Regions from separate parts of the Halolactibacillus sp. JCM 19043 genome, predicted to be linked through region 1. Evidence: riboswitches for the same ligand, from Rfam matches in the RefSeq annotation. Region 1 holds a riboswitch; each other region holds the start of a gene.
The links. Region 1 has a riboswitch for cyclic di-GMP ahead of JCM19043_RS06760 (FapA family protein). Riboswitches for the same ligand answer to the same signal wherever they lie in the genome.
Positions count from the first base shown of each region.

Region 2: another riboswitch for cyclic di-GMP. It lies ahead of JCM19043_RS00160 (type II secretion system protein); the one in region 1 lies ahead of JCM19043_RS06760 (FapA family protein).
Region 3: another riboswitch for cyclic di-GMP. It lies ahead of JCM19043_RS07600 (sensor domain-containing diguanylate cyclase); the one in region 1 lies ahead of JCM19043_RS06760 (FapA family protein).

Region 1 covers NZ_BAXD01000009.1:62,986-66,201, reverse strand. Annotated here, with positions in the region: gene JCM19043_RS06760 (FapA family protein) at 1-1,552, opposite strand, end outside; cyclic di-GMP riboswitch class I at 1,624-1,709, opposite strand; partial or broken gene JCM19043_RS06755 (ribonucleoside-diphosphate reductase subunit alpha) at 2,061-3,216, shown strand, end outside.
Region 2 covers NZ_BAXD01000001.1:36,402-39,617, forward strand. Annotated here, with positions in the region: partial or broken gene JCM19043_RS00150 (type IV pilus twitching motility protein PilT) at 1-349, shown strand, start outside; gene JCM19043_RS00155 (type II secretion system F family protein) at 368-1,570, shown strand; cyclic di-GMP riboswitch class II at 1,680-1,763, shown strand; gene JCM19043_RS00160 (type II secretion system protein) at 1,843-2,202, shown strand; gene JCM19043_RS00165 (A24 family peptidase) at 2,264-3,016, shown strand; gene pilM (type IV pilus biogenesis protein PilM) at 3,061-3,216, shown strand, end outside.
Region 3 covers NZ_BAXD01000012.1:3,070-6,285, forward strand. Annotated here, with positions in the region: gene JCM19043_RS07595 (RimK family alpha-L-glutamate ligase) at 56-931, shown strand; cyclic di-GMP riboswitch class I at 1,049-1,136, shown strand; gene JCM19043_RS07600 (sensor domain-containing diguanylate cyclase) at 1,301-3,100, shown strand; gene JCM19043_RS07605 (ABC transporter substrate-binding protein) at 3,142-3,216, shown strand, end outside.

The DNA of each region.
Region 1 (3,216 bases):
TGACTAACAAGATTAAGGAAGTGATACTCGCATGTTTATATGGGCTATTTTTAAACTTAGGTGATTGAATAATTTGATCGATCATTTGTTGCATATCCAATAATTTATGATATAAGCCACTTAATACGTGCTGTAACGTGAGGTCGACATGACTCCCAGAGGCAATATCTGACCGATTCGCATTCCCACCTATGTGAATGGACTGCAGAGCACGAATGGTTGCCCCATTGACTGTCTGATGAATCGTCACATGCCCACCTGATTGGATTTGCATCCCTTCGGTCACATCTCCTTTTACTTCAACGTCACCACGGAAGATAATGTTACCAGAACTTAAATCAACATCCCCGTCATGTACCATCTGTGGCAACACTTTCGTTTTAACAAGTGGTCCCCGCCTTTCAATAAACGGTCGGCCATTCTCATTTGCCACAATCCTGTTATCTAACTTAATCGTACCTTTTTGCGTGACGACTTTTAATTCACGAGCAAGTCTAGGTGGCATATCTTCCCCTCTAACTGATATGCCACTTTTTCCCTTAATAGCCGGATGGATAATCGCAAGGACTTGTCCTTTTTCAACGTTTGGTATCTTTTTTCTTTCACGATAGTCAATCGCAGATAAGTCACTATTATCTTTAGAATCATTTTCTGGTCGTGTTTTTATCTTTTCTTCTAATCTACCATCTATCCCGTCAACCGGCGCCTCCCCTTTAGCAATGACAAACAGACCACCTTGTTTACTACTAAGCGCAGATTCAATCGCCTGTTCATCAATACCGTATATGACTCCTCGCTCTGTTAAGGCCGCTAAAATATCCGATGAGGTAATCGTTTGTTTTACGACAATATCCTCCACCGTTTCAATAGTAACCTGATAGCCCGGTGTTGTATCTTTTAATTTCAATTGGCGTTCAATCCCTGGTTTAATACGTAATTCTGCTTTCAACTTATCATCTGTTTCAACAATTTTCCATTCTGTTGGTTCTGACGCCTCTTCAAAAAAGAAGGTAACCTCATCTTTTTCCTTCACAAAAATAAACGTATCTTCAATCGTTTCGCCATTCTTTTTAACAAGTAAACCTTTTTCAAGTTTTAGTGACGGTTGATGTTCCTCGCTATCTTTTACGAAGAGTTGACCATCTTTTACCCATACCTTACCGCTTAATGATTGGTGATGTTCATAATGTATGGCATCTGATGCTTCTGAAATCGTTTGACTTATATCGTCTTTGTCATTCTTTTCGTGTATATCTTCTTCAATGGATGATGCTTGATTTAAATAATCAAGAAAATCATCGAGACCCATGCCATCAATCGATGTATGAGTTTCCGGCATTGTTCCTTTAATCGATGGATTTGGTGATGTTACGGTTGTATCTAGTTGATACGTCAGCTTGACTGTTGCATCTTTGTTACCTATACCTAAGAGACCTCTTTTTTCTATTTGTAGTACTTCGATCTCAACTTGTGTACGGTCTAACTGTAAGGCTTCAAGTCCCAAATGTATCGCTTCTTTCACAGTCCTGCCTTTTGATATAAACGTCGTCATCCTTTGCCCCTCTTTTCTTTCTCAACCGGCCTCTCTCTATAAATAATCATGTGTAATAATCCTGATTATCTCTGTGCAACCCGGCGATCAATAGTATGTCTACTTTAGACCCGTAGCTTTGCGTCCTTAGCTTTCGCTAAGTTTGCCCAATTATCTTGTGATTTTTTTAAGGTCACGACTAGAAATCAGTCAAACTCTATCTTTTTAACTAACTTCTTATCGTTCTTTTGTCACATATTCCTGAATACACACACGTTTTACGTCTCTTTAACATCATTGTATATCTTTCTGCCCGCGATATCTACTAGATAAACAGAGAAAGTTATACATGCTTTATTTTCTAAACAAAAAAGTATAAATAATTCTTCGTGCTTATAGACATGTATAACTTTTAACGATACAATACAAGATGTAGCGTTTTTTTTATAAATCATACACTATATATAGTGTATGATGCTTTAAACCTAACAATTTGGTATCGTCAAGCAAATAAGAAAGGAAGATAACTATGACCATTACGATGGATAAACTTCAACAAGAACTTACATACTTAGAAGCGCAATACAAGCTTAATCTCGATCAACTCAACCAAAAAATTGAAGAGGCAATAAAAGAAAACAAAGATGAAAATGAAACAGCGCTCTTTTACGCCCTCAATCGTATTGATATTGATGCACCAAACTGGTCCTTTATTGCGAGTCACTTTTTAAACAAGCAACTTTACAAAGAAGCCGGTCGTAACAGACAGCATAATGATTTTACAACGTATCCTGACTTTTATCAGCTGATCGTCACACTCACAGATAAAGGCATTTATTCTGACGCCTTACTTACGCATTATTCAAAAGCTGATATCGCTGATTTAAGTCAGTCAATCGATCCAGTGAAAGACCAATTATTTAATTATATTGGGCTCTTTCTGTTGCAGGATCGCTACCTTGCTAGAAATCATAAAAAAGAATTATTTGAATTACCTCAAGAACGGTTCATGGTGATTGCCATGACACTGATGCAACATGAACCAAAAGCTAAGCGCCTCGAACTTGTTAAAGAAGCTTACTGGGCACTTTCTAACCTTTACATGACTGTCGCAACACCTACCTTATCAAATGCCGGTAAAAGTTACGGGCAACTTTCTAGTTGTTTTATTGATACGGTCGACGATTCCTTGGACGGGATTTATATGAACAATTGGGATGTGGCACGTCTTAGTAAAGACGGCGGTGGCATTGGTGTTTATTACGGAAAAGTTAGAGCCCTTGGTTCGGATATTAAAAAGTTCAAAGGCCATTCTAGCGGTGTGATTCCTTGGATTAAATTATTAAATGATACAGCTGTCAGCGTCGATCAACTCGGACAACGTCAAGGCGCGGTGAGTATCTATTTAGATGTATTCCACAAAGATATTATGAACGGCTTTTTAGATTTAAAAACGAATAATGGGGATGAACGCCGGAAAGCTCATGATATTTTCACTGGCGTCAGCATTCCTGACTTATTTATGGAACAGTTAGAAAAAACAGATGAGGCGGGGCGTAGTATTGGCAAGTGGCATACGTTTTGTCCACATGAAGTCAAACAAGTGATGGGATGGAAAGATGAAACGGGACGAGCACTCGGCTTAGAAGATTTCTATGATGAGACAGACAAGCGTTACTTTACCG
Region 2 (3,216 bases), on a different contig from region 1:
AGGGACGCTGCATACTCAGAGTGCGAGTTCGACGATGGACCGGATCATTGATGTGTTTCCGTCTCATCAAAAAGATCAAATTAGAATATTACTTGCGAATGTTCTTGAAGCGATTATCTCTCAGCGACTATTTCCTAAAGCGCAAGAAAGTGGTCGCATTGCCGCAACTGAGATTCTAATTAACTCACCAGCTGTAAAAAATCTTATTAGAAATGAAAAAATGCATCAAATTCCAAATACGATGCAAACATCAAAAGATCTAGGGATGCATACAATGGAGATGGATATCACAAGAAAGGTAAGGGACGGGTTAATCTCTCAACGTGATGCAGACCCATATATCAGTTAAGCATAAGGAGGTGGATAGATGGCTATCTATCGTTATCAAGCGCGAACGGTTGAAGGAAAGTTATCGTCAGGCAGGTTAGAAAGTGAGAACGAAAAAGAAGCATTACTAGAGTTAAAACAACTTGGATTAGTTGTTTTTGATATTAAACGTTTAAACCCTGTCTTACATAAAGATATCTATATTGGTAATCCCATTAAAAACAAAGACTTTGTCATTTTCTTGCGGCAATTCTCTACGCTTATTGATGCAGGTATTTCACTTGTTGATGCGACCGAAATTCTTGCTGAACAATCGAATAGTAAGGCTTTAACTGAGGCGTTAGAAGAGGTGAAAGAGCATATTGAAGAGGGTGAACCTTTATCAGACGCTTTAAGCCGTTACCCAAAGCTATTCCCAGAACTGCTTGTCAGCATGATCAGTGCCGGTGAGGTCAGTGGTCGATTAGATGATATTCTTGACAGGATGGCCACTTACTATGAAAAGCAATACCAATTAAAACAAAAAGTCATTACGGCTTTAACTTACCCAGCTGTTATCGGGGTTTTAGCGGTATTTATTACGATTTTCTTAATGGCTTTCTTAGTACCCGTTTTTTCTGATATGTTTATTTCATTTGATCAGGAATTACCGGCCTATACGCAGCTTGTCCTTAATTTAAGTGAATCCATTGGTTCAACTTGGTGGATACTTCTCTTCTTTATTTTTATTGCTGTAGTTGTCGTGCGCACATTATATAAACAAGAAAAGTTTGCTTATATCTTTGATACGGTAAAATTAAAGGTGCCGATCTTTGGTTTGTTCATTCAAAAAGCAGCGCTTGCCAGGATGACTCAAACACTTAGTTCATTATTAAATAGCTCCGTGCCAATCTTAGAAGCTGTGATGATTACTGAACGGGTAGTGGAAAATCGCGTCATTAAAAAAGTATTAAGAGAAAGCTATAAATCACTAGAAGAAGGGGAATCATTAGCTGATCCGATGAAGGGGCATTGGGTATTTCCTAAACTAATCACTCAAATGATTGCGGTTGGTGAAGCAACAGGCTCAATGGATGATATGTTAAAAAAAGTGGCGCAATTCTATGAAGAAGAATTAGAAGAAGCGGCCGACAAACTTAAAGCATTGATTGAACCGGTCATGATCATCTTCTTAGCGGTCGTCGTCGGTGCGATTGTTTTAGCTATTGTTATTCCAATGTTTAGCTTATTTGAAGGTATTTAAAGTAGTACAGATGTATCGGTAAAGTTGTCACTAAAAGATGCAAATAAAGTTCAAATAATCCAAATAAAATGGTAGACATGTTACCATTTTGTAGTATAATAGCATTAAGTAATAACTCAGATGCGTTGACGGTTTATCCTTATTTGGGCACTTGGATAAACAAGAGCAAGTAGTGCAACCGGCTGACATCATAATGGTTTATTTATGTTGTGAGTCTTTTTTTATATCATCATAAGTCATCCATTACACACATATTAAGAGGAGGAATTATTATGGTTAACAAATTCAAAACATTACTTAAGAAAGAAAAAGGTTTTACGTTAGTCGAACTCTTAGCTGTTATTGTTATTTTAGGTATTATCGTCGCGATTGCCATTCCTGCGGTAGGGAATATTATTGATAAAGCGGAAACGGATGCTGATGCAGCTGAAGTTAAATTAATTCTAGATGCAGCGAGATTAGCCGATGCTAATCAAGAATTTACATCTGGTACAACTACTATTGGGGATCTGATTCCTAATTATTTAGATTTAAGAAGCTCTGATCTTCCTAGTGGCATAGCTGAAACTGATACAATATCAAAATCCGACGAGGGTATTTATAGTATTGACGGTTACACACCGCCATCTTAAAAAATATTTTTAGTTTAGACTCCTCAAAGAGGGGTCTTTATTTCTATCTAGGAGTGTTGTTATGACATTATTCTACAGCATCACCTTCTTTATCTTTGGTCTTGTACTCGGATCATTTTATAACGTTGTCGGTTTGAGGGTACCGAAGAAAAACTTTTTATCACATGACCGCTCATACTGTCCGAAGTGTCATAAACAATTAACGGCACTCGAACTGATTCCAGTTATTTCGTTTATTATCCAACGCGGAAAGTGTCGTGGATGTGGAACGAAGATTAGTTGGATGTATCCTGTGATCGAATTACTGACAGGTATCGGTTTTATGCTGAGTTACATTGTTTATGGTCTAACACTAGACACACTGATTGCGCTTGTTGCGGTATCGCTCGCCGTTATCATCATCGTGACCGATCTTACATATTTCTTAATACCGAATCATATTCTACTGTTTTTCTTACCACTGATTGTTATGTTGCGATTATTCGAGCCACTTGATCCATGGTATTCATCACTTCTAGGCGCTTTGATAGGATTTGGCTTAATCTTTGTCGTGATTGTCTTAAGTCAAGGTGGTATGGGGGCGGGGGATATGAAGTATTTCTTTGTGCTCGGATATTTATTTGGCATTGGCGGCGTTTTACTTATCTTTTTACTATCGACATTGTATGGTACGTTAGTCAATATAGTGTTATTGTTGCTCGGTAAAGTAACACGGAAATCTAAAGTGCCTTTCGGTCCTTACATTAGTATGGCGGCCCTTACGGTCCTCTTTACTGGCGATGCTATATTAGATTGGTATTTTAGCTTTTTCTAAACTGTTTATAAAGGATGACAGCATATGGGACTTTTTAAGAAAACATGTTTTTATCGATAAATGATCGAAGTATCCGTTACCTTGTCTGCCCGAAAATGAAAACGGATGAACATATAGATTTTGGAGAAGTCTTTTTTGATCAACTGGTCATGGAAGATGGTCGTATAATTAATGAAGCACAATTAAAACGCCACTTGCGA
Region 3 (3,216 bases), on a different contig from region 1:
TCTCTTTTTCCTTGAATATCACAAGTTTAGTTAAATATTGAAAGGATGGATCGAAATGAATGGGTGGTTAATTTATAATGGTAGTCTAAAGACAGAGAAGTTTCAACAAGTGCATACCCGTTATCTTAGACAGGCAAAAAAACAAGGCATCGAGCTCACGTTAAAACGAAACGATGAGGTGATGGTGTTGCTAGGAGAGGCGCATCTGTCGCTCACTCAATTAGAAAACATTGATTTTGTCTTGTTTCTAGATAAAGATGTGTTACTCGCCAAACAATTAGAAGCATTAGGTCTACCGATCTTTAACACGAGTCAGGCGATTGAGCAGTGTGACAATAAAGGTTTGATGCACCATGTGCTTGCGACTAAAGGCATTCGGCAACCGAAAACCATCGTCGCGCCGCTCATTTTTCAAACGGGTCAATCTTTTCCAGAGGCGTTCTTAGACCGAGTCAAAGAGACACTCGGATTTCCTCTGGTCGTGAAAAAAAGTTTTGGTTCCTTTGGGGAAGGGGTGTATTTAGTTGAAACAATGGCGGCTTTAAAGCAATACAGCGAAGCATTAAAACATACGCCACATCTGTATCAACAATATATCCAATCAAGTCATGGACGTGACATAAGAATTCATGTGATAGGTGACGAGGTCGTTGCCAGTATGTTACGTCAGTCAGATACAGATTTTAGAGCGAATGTCACTAATGGCGGAAAGATGTCTGTTGTAGACGTACCAGACGACTTTAAACGACTAGCCATTGAAGCGACACAGGCACTGGGACTTGATTTTTCGGGTGTGGATTTATTATTTGACCAAGATGAACAACCGGTTGTATGTGAAGTAAACTCAAATGCGCATATAGAGAATATTTATCATGCGACTGGGATAGACGTGAGTGAAAGGATTCTCACGCATATACTCACGCGTGTTTAAGGCGGAAGATGATTATATTATGACAATGGTGTGACAAGTTAAGACAAATTTTGCGACATAATACTTAAGAAACACCAAAAAATAGTGGATTTTTTTGTACATTATGTTACGATAAGACTAGGATAAAGGCAAAACTATTGAAAAATAGTGACGCAAAGCTTCAGGTCTTCGGTGCATATTGTACCATGACGGCTGGGTTACCGATATAGTCTCATTACCGGTTTTGTCGATCCTTTCTTTGGGTCGGCTTTTTTAATGGTGTTAAGTTCTTTAGACGTCATTTAAAACTTCAAAAAGTATAGTGAAACAAGCCAATCTAATAGATTAACGCGTAAGCGATGCAAACTAATAGGAAAAGAGGTGGGCAGTATGCGAATGACGGGCATGTGGAAGTTTATGTTGCTGTTGTTATTAGGGATTGTGCTAAGACAATGGGATGTTCAAGTATCCTATAGTCTGTATCTCCCCCTTTATTTCTTCGTACCGATTTTAGCTCTACGTTTATGCCGGCTTCAGTATGCTGTTGTCTTAACAAGTCTATTAAGCATCCTATTTATCTTCATGGGAGACCCGATCATTTTTCATTTGATGATGGTTGTTCATGTGTTTGTGATTGGTGTGCTTTACGAGCGCTTCCGTCGCAATTTATTTACTTGGACGATTGCGTATACGCTCATCGGTTTCGGTGCGAGTTATGTCGCTGTCCAACTACTTGTCGACTCGAATAGTTTAGAATTATTGTATAAAGTAGAAGTATTATCATATTGGTTAATGCTCCTATTTGTCAGTCTGTTGACGGATGTGTTATTTTTAATCCTTCCTCAGTTACCATTGTTTAATCGATTACCGATCAAAAGAGAACCCGTACGCTTTAATGAACTTATTTTTATGGGGGTCAATCTTGTTGCAATCCTCCCGCTCATCTTAATCACCATTGTCCAATCAATGTCTTTAGAACATCAAATGTTGATGACCTTTGATGACCGGACAGAGGCCTTGGAGTCTGTGCTGACAGAACAGATCAACCGTCTTGACGAGACAGAAATCCAGCGGCTAGAAATTGGTTCGGCTATTGATCGGGGACGTTTAACGGAAGTGATTGATCGGCACATTGGCACAAGAGAAGAATATATGTACATATTAAACACCGGTGGTGAAGTGTTTCTTCGCTCATCTCTATCTGATCAATTCGATGTGTTTAATCAAACGTTGTCTAAAGGGGTCATATATCAACCGAATGACGATCGTCATGTTTGGCTTAGTCGAAGAGGCATGACACCGAGGGATTGGTATCACGGTTATGTTGTGAGTGAGTTGACGGTATTAAACCGACCCGCCTATTATTTCATTCGTATGGCGGATGCTGTTGTTGAACAAATGAAAGCGATTTATTATTATCATATCCTGATGTTGATTGTCTTTCTAACTTCATTTGTCATCGGTCTTTTAAGTGAACGGGTCTTATTAAATCAAATTGAAGGCATTACTCGAATGGCCGATCAAATACCACGTCGCATGATGCATGAACATCCGACCCAAATACCATCGACCCGCATATTAGAGGTGAAAATATTAGCTGAGCGTCTCGCAAAAGTTGATAAACAACTGCGGCGTATGTTTAAAGAATTAACGAATACGAATCGTGAACTCAATGAAAAAACGTCAGAACTCAACGCCTCAAGGAAAGAGCTGTATCATGTCGCTCATCACGATGCACTTACGGATTTACCGAATCGCCGGTTGTTTTATCATACACTAGAGAAAAAAATTGACCGTGAGGATAGTTTCGCCTTGTTTTTCCTTGATCTGGATGATTTTAAAGCAGTGAATGACCGGTACGGTCATAAAGAGGGAGATACGCTGTTAAAGCGTGTGGGTGATCGTCTGAAAAGTTTAGAGACAGAGTTTCCCGTTCGATTTTACCGATTAGCGGGTGACGAATTCGTCGCCATTTTAAAACGTGATCATCATGAAGATGTCGCCTTTTTCACAAAGACGTTAAAAAAGACGTTTAGCACCACGTTTTATATTGCGGGAGAAGAACAACAGATGAGTGTAAGTATTGGTCTGAGTTTAATGCCGGAAGATGGCTCAACATTTGAAGAACTGCTGCATATTGCAGACCAATCGATGTATGAAGATAAAAAGGTTTCTAAAGGAAAAGAATAAAACGCAGCTTATATTTGGAGGCAGAAGGGAAGGGATCGGTCATGGCTAAAGGTTGTCGACTTGTTTTGTTTATCTTATTAACCATCACCCTTGCCGCATGTGAACAAAAACCAACA